Regions from separate parts of the Hohaiivirga grylli genome, predicted to be linked through region 1. Evidence: riboswitches for the same ligand, from Rfam matches in the RefSeq annotation. Region 1 holds a riboswitch; the other holds the start of a gene.

Region 1 (7,684 bases):
TGTATTCTGGATGGTATCGAGCAATGTCAGACCAGTGAACACACGAATTGTCAGTTGCTGTTCTTCCGCGGTCAATGTTCCCCATGACGGAATATCATTTGAAAGCGGTACTTTTTCCGGAAGCCAGAAGTTGCCGGTCAACCGGTTCCAAACTTCCAGATCTTTATCATCAATAATCCGGTTCCAGTTAATGGCACTGATTGTTGATACCGTTTTCTTTACAGGTGTTTTCATTTTCTTATCCTGAATTTCATAAACATTACAGACTGCAGGAGACGCAGCCCTGTACTTCGGTGCCTTCCAGTGCCATCTGGCGCAGGCGGATGTAGTAGATTGTCTTGATGCCCTTTTTCCATGCATAGATCTGGGCACGGTTCACATCACGGGTTGTAGCCGTATCACGGAAGAACAATGTCAAAGACAGCCCTTGATCGACGTGTTGGGTCGCAGCGGCATAGGTATCAATGATCTTTTCCGGACCAATCTCATAAGCATCCTGATAATACTCAAGATTGTCGTTCGTCATGAAGGGCGCAGGGTAATAGACACGCCCGATCTTACCTTCTTTCCGTATCTCAATTTTGGAGACAATCGGATGAATGGATGATGTGGCATGATTGATGTAGGAGATTGAGCCAGTTGGCGGAACAGCCTGCAGATAACGGTTATAAAGACCATATTTTACAACATCATCTTTAAGTTTACGCCAATCTTCCTGCGTTGGAATTGCTATTCCAGAATTCACGAAAAGCTCACGAACACGCTCCGTTGATGGTTCCCAAACCTGTTCCGTATATTTGTCGAAGAACTCACCAGAGGCATATTTTGATTTCTCAAAATCCTTGAACGTCTGACCACGCTCACGAGCAATCAGGTTTGAAGCCCGAATGGCGTGGTAAGCAACCGTATAGAAGTAGATATTGGTAAAATCGATACCTTCCTCAGAGCCATAGAATATCCGCTCCCGAGCAAGATATCCGTGCAGGTTCATCTGCCCAAGACCAATGGCATGAGATTCATCATTGCCTTTTTCAATGGAAGGAACCGAGCTGATATGGCTCATATCAGATACAGCTGTCAGCGCCCGGATTGAGGTCTCAACCGTTAAGCCAAAATCAGATGAATCCATGGCCTTGGCTATGTTCAACGATCCCAGATTACACGAGATATCACTTCCCATATCCTGATAGGAAAGATCAGCATTATAGGTTGAGGCCTCATTGACCTGAAGAATTTCCGAGCAGAGATTACTCATTGTAACGCGCCCCTCAATCGGGTTGGAGCGGTTCACCGTGTCTTCAAACATGATGTAAGGGTAGCCGGATTCAAACTGGATTTCGGCCAGAACCTGAAAGAACTCACGGGCCTTGATTTTCTTCTTCCGTATATGCGGATCATCCGCCATCTCACGATATTTCTCACTGATCGAAATCTCAGAGAAAGGCACGCCATATACCCGCTCTACGTCATACGGCGAGAACAGATACATATCCTCATTGTTCTTGGCGAGTTCAAACGTGATATCCGGAACGACGACACCAAGGGACAACGTTTTGATACGTATCTTCTCATCAGCATTTTCACGCTTTGTATCGAGAAAACGCATAATATCCGGGTGATGCGCATGCAGGTAAACAGCTCCGGCTCCCTGACGCGCACCAAGCTGGTTTGCATATGAGAAAGCATCTTCCAGCAGCTTCATAATGGGGAGGACACCTGAAGACTGGTTTTCGATCTGCTTGATCGGTGCCCCTGCTTCGCGAATATTTGTCAGCATGAATGCAACACCACCGCCACGCTTGGAAAGCTGTAGAGCGGAGTTGATTGACCGGCCGATGGATTCCATGTTGTCTTCAATACGAAGCAGGAAGCATGAAACCAGTTCACCTCTTTGTTTCTTGCCGGCATTGAGGAACGTTGGCGTTGCAGGCTGAAAACGCCCGGAGATCACCTCATTCATGATAGAGCGTGCAAGTCCCTCATTTCCCTGAGCCAAGGCCAGAGCAACCATACAAACCCGATCTTCATAACGTTCAAGATAACGCTTTCCGTCAAAGGTTTTCAGCGTGTAACTGGTGTAATATTTGAAAGCGCCCAGGAATGTCGGAAAACGGAACTTACGTTCATAAGCTTCTTCAAACAGGCTTTTTACAAAGTTGAAAGAATACTGGTCGAGAACTTCAGCTTCATAATATCCCTTCTCAACCAGATAACCGATCTTCTCTTTCAGATTATGAAAGAAAACGGTATTCTGATTAACATGCTGCAGAAAAAACTGCCGCGCTGCCAGAACATCCTTATCAAACTGAATGCTGCCATCCTCACCATAGAGATTAAGCATGGCATTGAGCGCATGATAATCATAGGCGCTATCTTCCGCATCCTGCTGCGGCTTTTCTAATTCTATTGTAGCCAAAATCTTTCCAATCCTGATCTGACATTTACGACGTCTTCGGCAGTACCCAGAAGCTCAAATCTATAGAGAAGCGGCACCTTACATTTGGCCGCGACAACATCTCCCGCAACTGCGTAGTACTTCCCAAAATTAGTATTTCCCGATGAAATGACCCCACGGATCAGGCTCCGGTTTTCCGTATTATTCAGAAAACGGATAACCTGCTTGTGAACAGCCCCTTCCCCATCTCCACCCGCATATGTCGGGGCAAAAAGAACATAGGGTTCAGAGGCTTTGAGCATGGGCTCATCAGGGCTTACAGGGATACGCTGTGCAGGCAGACCCAGTCGCTCGACAAAACGCTCGGTATTTCGCGTTGAAGAAGAAAAATAGACAATAAGACCCATCACAGCCCCCTCAAGCGAGAGCCCCAATCCGGTCTGGCTGGAAACCAGCCCAATGATCCTGTCCGGCAACAACAACCGGGACCTGCATATATCCAAGCTGGCGCACATAGGCATAGGCATCTGCATCTTCAGAAATGTCTACGACCTGATAATTGATCCCTTTACGTTCAACAGCACGGATTGTTGCAGTGCACTGTACGCATGCAGGCTTTGAATAGATTGTAATCGTCACTTTAGTATTCCCGGAAGGGAATGAAGGCATGAAGACACGACTACCCGTTTCGACAGCTAATGAAGGTGTCGACTGAGATTAATATTACCAGACCGCCTTGAAGCAGCCTTTCAGATCAGCTCAGAAAAGATAGAAATGATACATGCATACGACTTCACCCCGAAGTTAAAGAAAGGCGAAAATTCGGGGAGCGTTCAAAGGTGATCAACACCTGAATGAACAGCGCACCGGACACCCCGCCCGTGGACAGTTTCATTCAAGGCAGGTCTCCTGACTTACGGGTCTTTGCTATCATCCGGCCTTCCCGGTTTCCCAGTGGCTTAAGCGGATAACAACTCTCCGTTCACAGTTGCGGGGGCAGTTATGGCATTATCTGCAAGCAGATGCACCATATTCCCTCTTAGCTCCCGATTTCGAATCGAAAGAACCTCGAACACAAAATATAGTATATCGACCCACAAAAACGTCAATAGGTAGACATCAATACAAACAGACAAATAAAAAAGCCGTCAGAAAATCCGACGGCTTTGAGCATGAAATGTCTTTTAAATTCAGGCAGTAGCAGACTTCTTCTGTCTGGCTGCCTGCTGGAAGAACAGAGCCTGACTGATAACAGCAGACACATTAACCGGCTGGAATGGCTTGGCAATCAGGAAGGCTGGCTCAGGGCGCTCACCTGTCAGGAAGCGCTCTGGATAAGCTGTAATGAATATAACAGGAACCGAAAAAGTCTTCAGCATATCATTGACAGCATCTAGGCCAGAAGAACCATCGGCAAGCTGGATATCTGCAAGAATAAGCCCAGGGCGCTTTTGATCAACAATCTTCAGGGCCTCTGTTCTGGTACGTGCAACGCCGATAACGCTGTGTCCGAGACTTTCAACCAGATGCTCAAGATCCATGGCAATAACGGATTCATCTTCAATAATCAGAATCTCGGTTGCCATATCAGCTGCAAGCTCGCGCCCCGCCTCATCAACCAGCTGGCGTACTTCCTGCTTGCTGAGAGCAAGGATGGTTGCAATATCCTGCTCCATAAAACCTTCAAGGCATGACAACAGAAAAGCCTGTCGTGGAAGTGGCGTGATCTGTGCAATGCGTGCTTCAGCAGGAATACCACGCTCTGCAAGTTCACTATGGCCATTAACAGCCAGAGAATTCCAGATGCGTGTGAAAACCTGAAACAGCTCTACTTTCACCTGCGCGGTATCATTCTCATGAATGATGCGTGGTTCATTGACCAGAGCTTCAAGCGTCGCCGCAACATAGGCATCGCCTGCCGTCTGGTTGCCGGTCAGGGCTCTGGCATAACGCCGGAGGTATGGCAACTGTTGGACAACCAAATCTGCCGTTGACATGCGTACGTCTCCTCAAGTGAACCCTTTTATAGGCTCTTAAACAGAGTTTACTACCAAAACTTAAATCAGCAGCATCTACTATAGGTTATTATTGTCACGGTATGCGCCGTAACCGCAAGTACAATAGTAGTTTTTTCGCCAACCTTTATCAGACAGTGTTAATAAAAAAGCCTGCCCCACACAAGGAGCAGGCTTTTCAGATATTAGCGTGCGTCACCGGCTAAAGCCTAAAAGCCACACACGATTTACTGAATATCATTTAAAAACAATACCTTATAAAATCGGCTCTTCCTTTTTATTCTGGAAGCCATTCAAGATATGATAAAGGATGATTGCACCAAAAGTTGCAGTACCAATTCCTTCCAGCTCAAACCCGAAAACATCAAGTTTAAAGTTACCTGCACCAAGAATGAGCGTAACGGCTGCTGTAATCAGGTTGCGTGGGTTCGCAAAACTCACGTTATTTTCAACCCATATACGTCCGGCTGTTGCTGCAATCAGACCGAATACAACAATTGCCAAACCACCTAAGACCGGCCCCGGGATTGTCTGAATAACCGCACCAAATTTTGGCGAGAACCCAAGAATAAGGGCAAAGAAAGCAGCAATAACGAAGATGAGTGTTGAGTAGATGCGCGTAACGGCCATAACGCCCATATTCTCGGCATAAGTCGTTACACCCGTACCGCCAAATGAGCCCGAAATAATGGTTGCAATACCATCACCAATAAATGCACGTCCCAGATACGAGTCATAGCTGCGTCCGGTCATCGCTCCAATCGCTTTGATGTGTCCAAGATTTTCAGCCACAAGAATAATTGCGACAGGTGCAATCAGTGAAACCGACTTCCATGAAAACTCGGGTGTGGTGAAGGCTGGAAGTCCAAACCAGGGTGCTGCTTGCACACCAGTAAAATCAATTGCAGGGCCATAGCCACCAACATTGGTCAGGAGATAATAAAACAGATACCCGAAAGCCCCCCCGAGAAGAATTGGAATCCGGCGAAGCGAGCCCGGCGCATACACCGTGATTAAGCCGATGGCCAAAACGGTTGCCAGAGCAATCCAGCGTGAGAAAGCATCTCCACCCGGGTTAGCCGCAGAAATCCCGGAAGCACTCTGTACGGCAAGCGGAGCGAGAACAAGACCAATCGCAGCAACAATTGAGCCGGTCACGATGGGTGGCATAACCTTTTCAACCCAGCGATGGCCAACAATCTGCACAATAAAGCCGATGATTGCGTAAACAACACCGGCTGCAATAATGCCACCAAGGGCCAGAGGAATATTAACCTCCGGACCAGACCCCGCCGCCGCGGCTACTGGCCCAATGAAAGCAAAGCTTGAGCCCAGATAACTTGGAACCTTACCCTTGACGATCACAAAGAAAATCAGTGTTGCAATACCAGAGAACAGTATCGCGACATTCGGATTGAACCCCATAATGATAGGAGCCAGGACAGTGGAGCCAAACATGGCAACCACATGCTGCAAGCCAACTACTAAAGACTGTCCAAGGGGCAATCTCTCATCAGGCATGATTGCGCCTTCGGTCTTCAGGGTCCAGCGCGGCCAGAAACCGTTACTCATAGTCACCTCGCAATGTTTGAGAAAAACAAAAAATCGGATGAACTTAATTTCATATTAACCATATTACTATTGCAAAATGAAATTACTAACCGATTTTAAAATTAACGTGATTTATCAAAATATTATTTGCAGATCATATACATTTAAACTTAGTAAAAATAGATCAGCGCACAAAAAAAGCGGCGATAAACACGCCGCTTTCAGTTCTATTGAGAATCAATATTCCCACTCAGCACCGACACCAACCGATGTATCCCCGGATGCACCGACCTCGCCCTGGAACTTCAGGCGCTTAGTAATATCAACATTGATGGTTGCAGCATTATCTTCTGGCTTAGCACCAGCACGAACACCAACACTGATGCGGTCGTTGATATAGCGGGACGCCCCAACTGCTGGGCCACCGCTACTCCCTGCCGTAATATCAAGACTGTCCAGCCCCAGAGCCTTACGGGTTTCATCAAAGACATCCGGGCCTCCGGCTCCTGAAAGCTGAGCAATAGCCTGTGCAAGCTGGAGTGCCTGAAAGGGTGAAAGCGAGCCAGAGGATTTGGCAAAAAGCAAGCGAGATAAGACTTCATCTCTTGGCAGCTCTGGTGTCGAAGAAAGATCAAACTCCGGCTGATTGGCCGGCCCCGTTACAGCAACCTTTGCCGTCACCTCACCAGCCTGTGTCTGAGCAAGAAAATCAAGTTCAGGAGTCAGATCGCCCGAGAATGTCAATTTCCCACGTGTGAAATCAAGTCGCTGGCCAATAATTGTCAGCTTACCACGCCGCATCTCAAAACCACCCAGTGTCTTTGGGTCGCGTGATGTACCACTGATACGTAATTCACCACCCACTTCTGCATCAACACCCTGCCCACGAATAAATATCTGGTTTGGTGCCGAAACCAGCAGGTCGAGACGCGCATCAAAAGGAGCACTCTTCTTTGCCTTCTCACGTGCCTTACGTTCAGCATCCAGACGAGCTTTTACCTTTGGTGGCGGTGCAATATGTTTGGCATTCGGTAACGGCTGAGCCGTTGCTGGAAGGCGGTTTGGAAGCGTTACTTCCATCTTCACAATATCCAGCCGCCCTGTAATCTGTGGCTTCTCCGCCAGCGGGCCGCTCATATCGAGCGCCATATTACTGACAGCGGTCACCAGCTCACTGGATACCAGCTCTGCACGGTTAGCTTTAATTTTGAAGGCTCCAGGGAACCCCTTGGCCGGCGCAACCTCAACACGACCGCTGATATCAATAGAACCATTGTTACGCGTCTGGGCTGTCAAACGCTCAATAACAACGGTATCTCCCTGCCCGGTTATCCGTCCCTGAATATTATTGAGCTTCACACCGTTCAGGTTATCCGTAAAACTGGCACCTGAGAGAACGGCCTGACCGGCAATTGATGGCTTACTGGCCGTGCCAGTAATGGAGGCATCAACATCAACCTTGCCATTCACCTGCTGGCCGGAAGCAGACAGCATTGAATTTGCAGCCGCAGCATTTAGCTGGCCTTTGACCTTGATAGCCATTTTGGCGGCAGGGTCGATAGGTGCCGTTCCGTTAATAGAGAGTTGTCCTGCACGCCCCATGGAAACCAGTGCATCAAAGGCCGTTTCATTACCTTTGAGCTGACCTTTGAGGGTTGTATCAATCGCAGATAGCCCTGCCTGACGAATTTCAGGGGTCATTACACCACTGACCTTCAGGTTA
Region 2 (7,684 bases), on a different contig from region 1:
CCGGATGGATTTGGTTTCATCGCATCACTTGAAGGCGGCTATACCTATGATATGGGTAATGGTCTGGCACTTGAGCCGCAGGCCCAGCTTGCTTACCAGAACACTTCATTTGGCAGCTTCAACGATGCCTATGGTCAGTTTAATATTGCCGATACGGATTCCCTGCGCGGGCGCTTGGGCTTAAGACTGAACAAGACATGGGCCAGTGGAGAGGTATCAAATTCCATGCCATTCTCAACCTGGGTTCGTGTAAACCTGTGGCATGAATTCATGGGGGATTCCAAGACGACTGTTTCCAACGTTTACGGTTACAACCCGGTTGCCATTTCCTCTTCATTGACAGGAACATGGGGTGAAATCGGTGTCGGTGCTTCAGGACAGATCAGCGAGAGCGTCTCCGTCTTTGGTACAGGCAGCTATAATCACTCGCTCGACAACAAAGGCCGCGAAGCCTGGGATGGCCGTCTCGGTGTCAATGTGAAGTGGTAAGCTTACGGTATGAAAAAAGGCGCCGGATCGGGCGCCTTTTTTGTCAGAATGTTCCCGGATAGGCGCCGCCATCCATGAGGATGTTCTGACCAGTGATGAAGCCGGCTTTGTCGCTGCAGAGGAAGGCGCATGTTGCTCCAAATTCCTCGGGGTTACCAAAACGGCCTGAAGGGTTCATTGCGCGTTCCTGAGTAGCGATGTCCTTGACAGAGAGCTTGGACATCCGGGCCCTGACTTCCAGTGTATGCTGTAAACGGGCCGTCTCAAATGGACCGGGGAGCAGATTGTTTATCGTGACGTTGTGGCGAACCGTCTTGCGGGCTATGCCTGCAACGAAACCTGTCAGTCCGGAGCGGGCACCATTGGATAGGCCGAGAATATCAATTGGGGCCTTAACAGCTGACGAGGTGATATTGACGATGCGGCCAAACTTCCGGGCAATCATCTGGTCAACAGTTGCCTTGATCAGCTCAATGGGGGTGAGCATATTGGCTTCAAGTGCGGCAATCCATTTATCACGATCCCACTCTCTGAAGTCGCCGGGTGGTGGGCCACCCGCATTATTAATCAGGATATCAGGTGAGGGGCAAACTGCCAGCGCCTGTTGACGGCCTTCGGGTGTTGTGATGTCGGCTGCAACGGTTTTGACTTCAACGCCAATGATGTCACGAATGTTCTGTGCCGTTTGTTCCAGTGCTTCTGCGCCACGGGCAACGATGGTGACAGAGACACCTTCTTGAGCAAGTGCAACTGCGCAAGCACGACCCAGGCCTTTACTGGCGGCGCAGACAAGAGCCGTTCTACCTCTGATACCAAGATCCATATTTGCCCTCCATATCAATTTATTCGGCAGCTAATAAAGCCCAGCTTAAAAGAGAGTTCTTGAAAAGGCTACTGCGTAAAAAACTATTCTGAACTGCGGCAATGCGCCTCGACAATAAAGTCTAAGAAAATGACTTGCCAAGATTTGGTTTCCGGTCAAGCATAGCACATGCGTTTTGAGTGGGCTGACGCCCAGTCGCTGGTCCACCTGATAGAACGCCCCATTGCTTTGGGAAGGACCGCGTCATGGCAAATATTGAAATTAAAAATGGCAGAGTAGGTAAGGGGTCACGTTGTTTCGCAATTGTTGGCCCCTTTCAGAGCGGCAAGACAACTCTTCTGGAAAGCATCTTATTGCGTAGCGGGGCCCTCGAACGGGTTGGCCGTGTTGCTGATGGTTCTTCCTATGGTGACGCAAGTGCCGAGGCCCGCGCCCATATTATGAGTACGGAGCCGAATGTTGCGACGGTATCGTATCTCGGCGAAACCATGACATTTATTGATTGCCCCGGTTCGGTAGAGTTCCTGCGGGATATGCGTGCGACACTCCCGGTCTGTGATGCTGCAATCGTTGTCTGTGAAGCAGATGAGCGTAAGCTCCCGGCCCTTGAAGTGGTGATGAAAGAGCTGGAAGAGGCGGGTATACCGCGTATTCTTTTCATTAATAAGATTGATGCTGCAACCCAGCGTATTCATGACACCCTGTCTATTCTACAGCCAGCATCAAAAACACCGTTGCTGCTACGGCAAATTCCCATCTGGAAAGATGGTATTGCCGTTGGTTATATTGATCTGGCGCTTGAAAGGGCTGCGATCTATCGCGAGCATGCTGAAAGTGAGGTTGTTGATATTCCTGCCAGTGATGTCGGGCGTGAGAAGGATGCCCGTTTCGAGATGCTCGAGAAACTGGCAGATTATGATGACAAGCTGATGGAAGGCTTGATCAGCGAGATTGAACCACCTCGTGATCAGGTCTTTGATGAAATTACCAAAGATCTCAGAGCCGGTAATCTTGTTCCGGTACTTTTTGGCTCTGCTGAGCGCGCCAATGGGGTGACACGTCTTTTAAAGACTCTGCGCCATGATGGTCCGGGACTTGCCCAGACACTGGATCGATTGCAGCTGGAGGCTGAAGGGCCACCTCTCGCTCATGTTGTTAAGACATTTCACACGACACATGGTGGCAAGATAAGTTTGTCCCGTGTTCTGCGTGGTCGTTTTACTGAAGGTGATACGGTCACCGGAAGTAGCGGAGGTGAAACGCGCATTGCCGGATTGACTGTCATGAAGCCAGGCCAGACGCAACGCCTTGCCGAAGCTGTTGCAGGTGATGTTGCTGCTTTTGCAAGGCTGGATAATATTGCAACAGGTGAAAGCTTTACGACAGAAAAGACTGCGCCTGAACCGGTTATTTCGTTACAGGCTGTGGAACCGGTTTATGCCATGGTTATTAAAACCAAGGACCGCAAAGATGATGTACGTCTGACTGCAAGTCTGGCAAAAATTGCGGAAGAGGATCCGTCCTACATTATTGAGACACGTCCTGATCTGGGTGAGATCCGGCTGCATGGGCAAGGTGAAATGCATCTTCGGGTTGCGCTGGAAAAGCTTGCATCCCGCTATCAGGTTGAGGTGCATACATCACAACCTAAAGTGGCTTATCGCGAGACCATCAAAGGGCAGTCCAGTGCGCGTGGACGTCATAAGAAGCAGTCAGGTGGTCATGGCCAGTATGGTGATGTCATGATTGAGATTGCACCGATGCCTCGTGGCGAAGGTTTTGTCTTCAATGATAAAATCACGGGTGGTGTGGTGCCGAAACAATACATCCCGTCGGTGGAAACAGGAATTAAGGATGGTTTGCGTAAAGGCATACTTGGATTCCCTGTCGTTGATATTGCCGTGACTTTAACCGATGGCTCATATCATGCGGTTGATTCATCTGATGCGGCTTTTCAAATGGCCGCAAAGATTGGATTGCAGGAAGCATTGCCGAATGCTCAGCCGGTTCTGCTGGAGCCGGTTCTTGCCGTTGATATTGCTGTTCCAAGTGAAACAATCGCTAAAGCCAGTGCGCTTGTTTCTGCCAGACGCGGGCAGATACTGGGCTATGATGCCCGGCCCGGATGGCAGGGCTGGGATATACTTCAGGCATTAATCCCAGAGGCTGAAATTAGTGATATGATTATCGAACTGAGGTCTGCCACAGCTGGGGTTGGTACCTTCTCTACGAAGTTCAGCCATATGTCTGAATTAGTTGGCAAGGCAGCTGATGTTGCGGTTGCTGCGAACAGAGGTGAGTAAGTTTATGGGAGATGGACTCCCATAAACACACATTTAGCGGGACAGGCCGACAATATGAATAATGGGGCCTGTTTCGCTCATTATTGTTCGGGTTTCCACGCCATAGGTTTTTGCAAGGATACTCGGCGTCAAGGCTTCTTCCGGAGTGCCGATGGCAATGGTTTTGCCTTCTGCCAGAACGATGATGGTATCAGCAAGCCGTGCAGCTAAGGTAAGATCATGCAGGGTGACAATGACACCCTTACTTTCTGTAGTAGCCATTTCACGGAATATTTTGACGGCTTCAAGTTGATGGCGAGGATCCAGCCCGTCAAAAGGTTCATCTGCAAGAAGCCATTCCGGTTCTCCGGCAAGAGCCCGTGCCAGAATAGCACGTGCGCGTTCACCTCCAGAAAGGGTTGTCACATCCCGATCAGCAAAGGGGAGCATATCTGTCTGTGCCATGGCTCTGTTGACAGCCGCATGATCAACGGCTGTCAGTTTGTTGAAACCAGCATATGGTGTGCGCCCTAGACTGACCATTGTGAGCACATCAATAGCCCATGCAATCTCTGGATTTTGCTGGAGAAAGCCGAGCTTTTGCGCGCGGTGTGCCGATTTCATGGACAGGAGCGGTGTCTGATCAAGGAACACTTGGCCTGTTGTTGGTGCCCGCAGACCGCAAAGACAGGTAAGAAGCGTGGATTTTCCAGCGCCATTAGGGCCAACAATGGCTGTGACCTGACCTGATTTGAATGTGAGATCAATATCTTTCAAAACAGATTTCTGGCCAAGGCTGACATATAAGCCAGAGGCAGACAGTGTACTCATGTAAGCCTCCGACGCATTGCAATCAGTAGTGCAAGAAAGAATGGACCGCCTAGAATTGCCATGGCAACGCCAAGCTTGATCTCAACCACAGATGGGATTAGCCGGACGAGAATATCGGCTGCGAGAGTAACACAAGCTCCGGCCAATGCACTGGCAGGTAAAAGCCTGCTTGGGCGCGCACCAACGAATGGTCGCATCAGATGCGGTGTGATGAGGCCGATAAATCCAATCACACCGGTAACAGCAACGCCTGCGCCGGTTGCCAATCCAACCCCGATAGCCAGTATCCAGCGGGTGGATTTGAGATTAATGCCAAGAGATCGGGCCCCCAACTCACCAAATGTGAGAGCATCAAGTGCTTTGCCGGTGGAGAGCAACATGAGACAGCCAATAATAATGAATGGTGACGCGGTATAGAGATCATCAAATGAGCGATCTGCAAGAGACCCCATCAACCAGTTTACAATCTGACTGACAGCCCATGGATTGGGTGCCAGATTAAGAGCTAAAGATACGCCAGCTGTTGCAACGGTATTCAGGATGATGCCAGCCAGAATGAAGGTGATGACGCCAGATGTGAGCCCGGATAAGGCAAGTAACAGAATGACACCGATAATAGCCCCCAACATTGCCATGACAGGCAGTGTCCAGTTATTCTGGATGACAAGGCCAAGATAGAGGCTCATGACAGCACCAAAGGCTGCCATTGCTGATATGCCTAGAATTGCGGGATCGGCCAGAGGGTTGCGTGTGTAGCCCTGCATGGCAGCCCCCATAAGACCGAGAGCACCACCGATGATGATACCCAGCAGGGTCCGTGGGAGGCGAAGTTCCGATATGATGGCCCAGCGTGGATCATAGGCAGTATTTGAGAACAGATGGTTCCACCATACCTCTGCCGGTATCCATATTCTCCCGGCACTTAAGCTTATGGCAGCAAGAATAACCAGAATAAGTGTCAGCCCGATCAGAAGGCTTCTTTGCCTGATGATCATGGTGTTTTCTCCATTATATCTCTTGCTTTCTTAAGGGCCTCGGCCGTTTTTATGATAACCGGGCCACCACAATACAAAAATGGTTGCGGAATAGGTGCACGTTTCATGCTGACTTTTGGGTTCGTTAAAGCCGGATGATGTAGAATACGGTCTGCCCATGTCGGCTTCGTATTGTTTTCCATATCCATTAGCAGTAATTGCGGAGGATCAGCTATTAATTGCTCAAGACTGACCGTTCCCCATTGAGAGATGCCGTATTGACTGGCTGCATTATCAAGACCAGCTATTGTCATCATTTCATCAATTAATGTCCCAGAGCCAGCGACAAGACCACTGGATTGCAAAATCAAGGTTTTATATCTGGTTGCAGCTGATGCCGGGCGCATCTGGTTTATGGCTGTATCTATTGTACTGATTAATGCCTCGCCGCGATCAGGATGCCCGACAAGAGAGGCAATACGTCTGATCTGCTCATAGTTATCCTGCAGTGTATTGGGAACAGTGAACATCTGACTCGGCAAGCCCATTTGTTCAAGGGCCTTGCGTGTTGCAGGTGAAGAATGGCCAGCGGAGAGAATAAGGTCTGGCTTTAAGCTGAGAATTTCTTCTGCGCTATCGGAAACATATGGCAGGTCTTTAGCAATCTCAGAGATTGTTGAAGATTCCGGATCTCTGCCATAGTGACTGAGGGCCGCAATTTGCTCCCGATCTGCAACATATATTAAAACAGTATCCAGACAGGGATTGAGCGAAACAATACGCTTCGGTTCTGCGTGTCCGGTATTTGCAGTTATCAGGCAGGAAAAGGTAACTGTGAGCGCCGCGAGAAATCTTAGCATTGGTTGATTTGGCCTATGCTGATCTGTTGAAGTCTCAATGGGGGGGTCGTTAATTTCATTTTCTGCCCGCGTGGTTACATCGATATCGTCACCCGGGAGCACCCGATCAACCAACCCACCCGGTTGCTTGAAGGACGATGTAACGGGCAGGTCTCCTGACTTCATGGGTCTTTGCTGATTACGCTGCCTTCCCGGATTACTCCAGTGGCATGAGGCGTAAGGCTCGCCATTTACAGTTGCGGGGGCAGCCCGGGAATTGCACCCGGTTCCCTATTATCCCTTAGGGGCCTGTTACGAAAAATACACTAACGCATTTAACCAGCAGAGGGAACTGCTTAGATGGTGCAATCTGTGTTGATCAGAAGGACCAGCGTTGAGCTTTGGTAACGAGGAAGTCCCGGAAGGCCTGAACACGGGCAACCGATTTCATTTCTTCTGCATAAACCAGATAGCTATCAAGAGATGGCATCTCAACATCACGCAGAACCTGGACAAGATCTGGGTCTTGTCCAACAGCGTAATCGGGGAGGGCGCCAATGCCTGTTCCCGTTTTAATCGCGTTTTTCAAGGCAAGAATGTTGTTTACAAGTAAGTGGCAGGGACGCGGATTATTGATATCTCTTCCGGCTGTTGCGAGCCAGTGAACAGCAAGGATGTGAGAAGGCTCATCACCACCAAATGAGACAAGTCGATGCTCATCAATGTCAGAAATTGTTTTAGGTTCACCAAACTTCTTTATGTAATCCGGTGAAGCATAGGTGTGATAGTGAATGGTGAAGAGGCGTCTCTGAATCAGATCAGGCTGGGCCGGGCGGCGCATGCGAATGGCAACATCAGCCTCACGCATGGATAAATCCAGCTCTTCATTGGTCAGGATGAGTTCTATGTGAACATCGGGATAGAGGTCTGTAAATTCCGATATTCTTTGTGCCAGCCAGAATGAGCCTAAGGTAACAGTTGTATTGACCTTGAGCGTACCTGATGGCTTTTCACTGGTTTCGAAGAGGCGAGCCTGTGTTGTCTCGATACGCATGCGCATATCACGAGCTGCGCGATACAGGATATCACCCTGTTCCGTTAGGATAAGACCACGCGCATGCCTGTGGAATAAAGGAGCTTTCAGATGACGCTCGAGGGCGCTGATTTGACGACTGATAGCTGATTGACTGAGGCCCAGCTCATCACCTGCTTTGGTAAAGCTGCCAGCCTCGGCAACATTATAGAAAACCCTGATTTTATCCCAGTCCACAACAGCTTCCTTCAAAAGGCCCTCATCTTGAATTTACTCTGCTTACTCAGAGTGGCTATGCCTTTTTGATTTAAGTACAGTCGTTAAAGTGGAGCATTATGCGTAAAACGCAAGGGTGAAATGCAAAAACTATGCAAATGTATTAGACCATAAAAAAGCCCTGCATTCTGAAAAAT

The links. Region 1 has a riboswitch for cobalamin ahead of nrdH (glutaredoxin-like protein NrdH). Riboswitches for the same ligand answer to the same signal wherever they lie in the genome.
Region 2: linked by a shared signal. The riboswitch ahead of WJT86_RS09385 (ABC transporter substrate-binding protein) and the one ahead of nrdH (glutaredoxin-like protein NrdH) in region 1 are both predicted to bind cobalamin.

Annotation. Positions count from the first base shown of each region.
Region 1 covers NZ_JBBYXI010000002.1:6,936-14,619, reverse strand. Annotated here, with positions in the region: gene nrdF (class 1b ribonucleoside-diphosphate reductase subunit beta) at 1-234, opposite strand, end outside; gene nrdE (class 1b ribonucleoside-diphosphate reductase subunit alpha) at 260-2,416, opposite strand; gene nrdI (class Ib ribonucleoside-diphosphate reductase assembly flavoprotein NrdI) at 2,404-2,802, opposite strand; gene nrdH (glutaredoxin-like protein NrdH) at 2,813-3,034, opposite strand; cobalamin riboswitch at 3,278-3,481, opposite strand; gene WJT86_RS04420 (response regulator) at 3,586-4,392, opposite strand; gene WJT86_RS04415 (solute carrier family 23 protein) at 4,666-5,982, opposite strand; gene WJT86_RS04410 (translocation/assembly module TamB domain-containing protein) at 6,199-7,684, opposite strand, start outside.
Region 2 covers NZ_JBBYXI010000003.1:257,345-265,028, forward strand. Annotated here, with positions in the region: gene WJT86_RS09360 (autotransporter outer membrane beta-barrel domain-containing protein) at 1-489, shown strand, start outside; gene WJT86_RS09365 (SDR family oxidoreductase) at 533-1,312, opposite strand; gene WJT86_RS09370 (elongation factor G) at 1,558-3,615, shown strand; gene WJT86_RS09375 (ABC transporter ATP-binding protein) at 3,649-4,425, opposite strand; gene WJT86_RS09380 (FecCD family ABC transporter permease) at 4,422-5,420, opposite strand; gene WJT86_RS09385 (ABC transporter substrate-binding protein) at 5,417-6,424, opposite strand; cobalamin riboswitch at 6,388-6,566, opposite strand; gene WJT86_RS09390 (LysR family transcriptional regulator) at 6,618-7,508, opposite strand.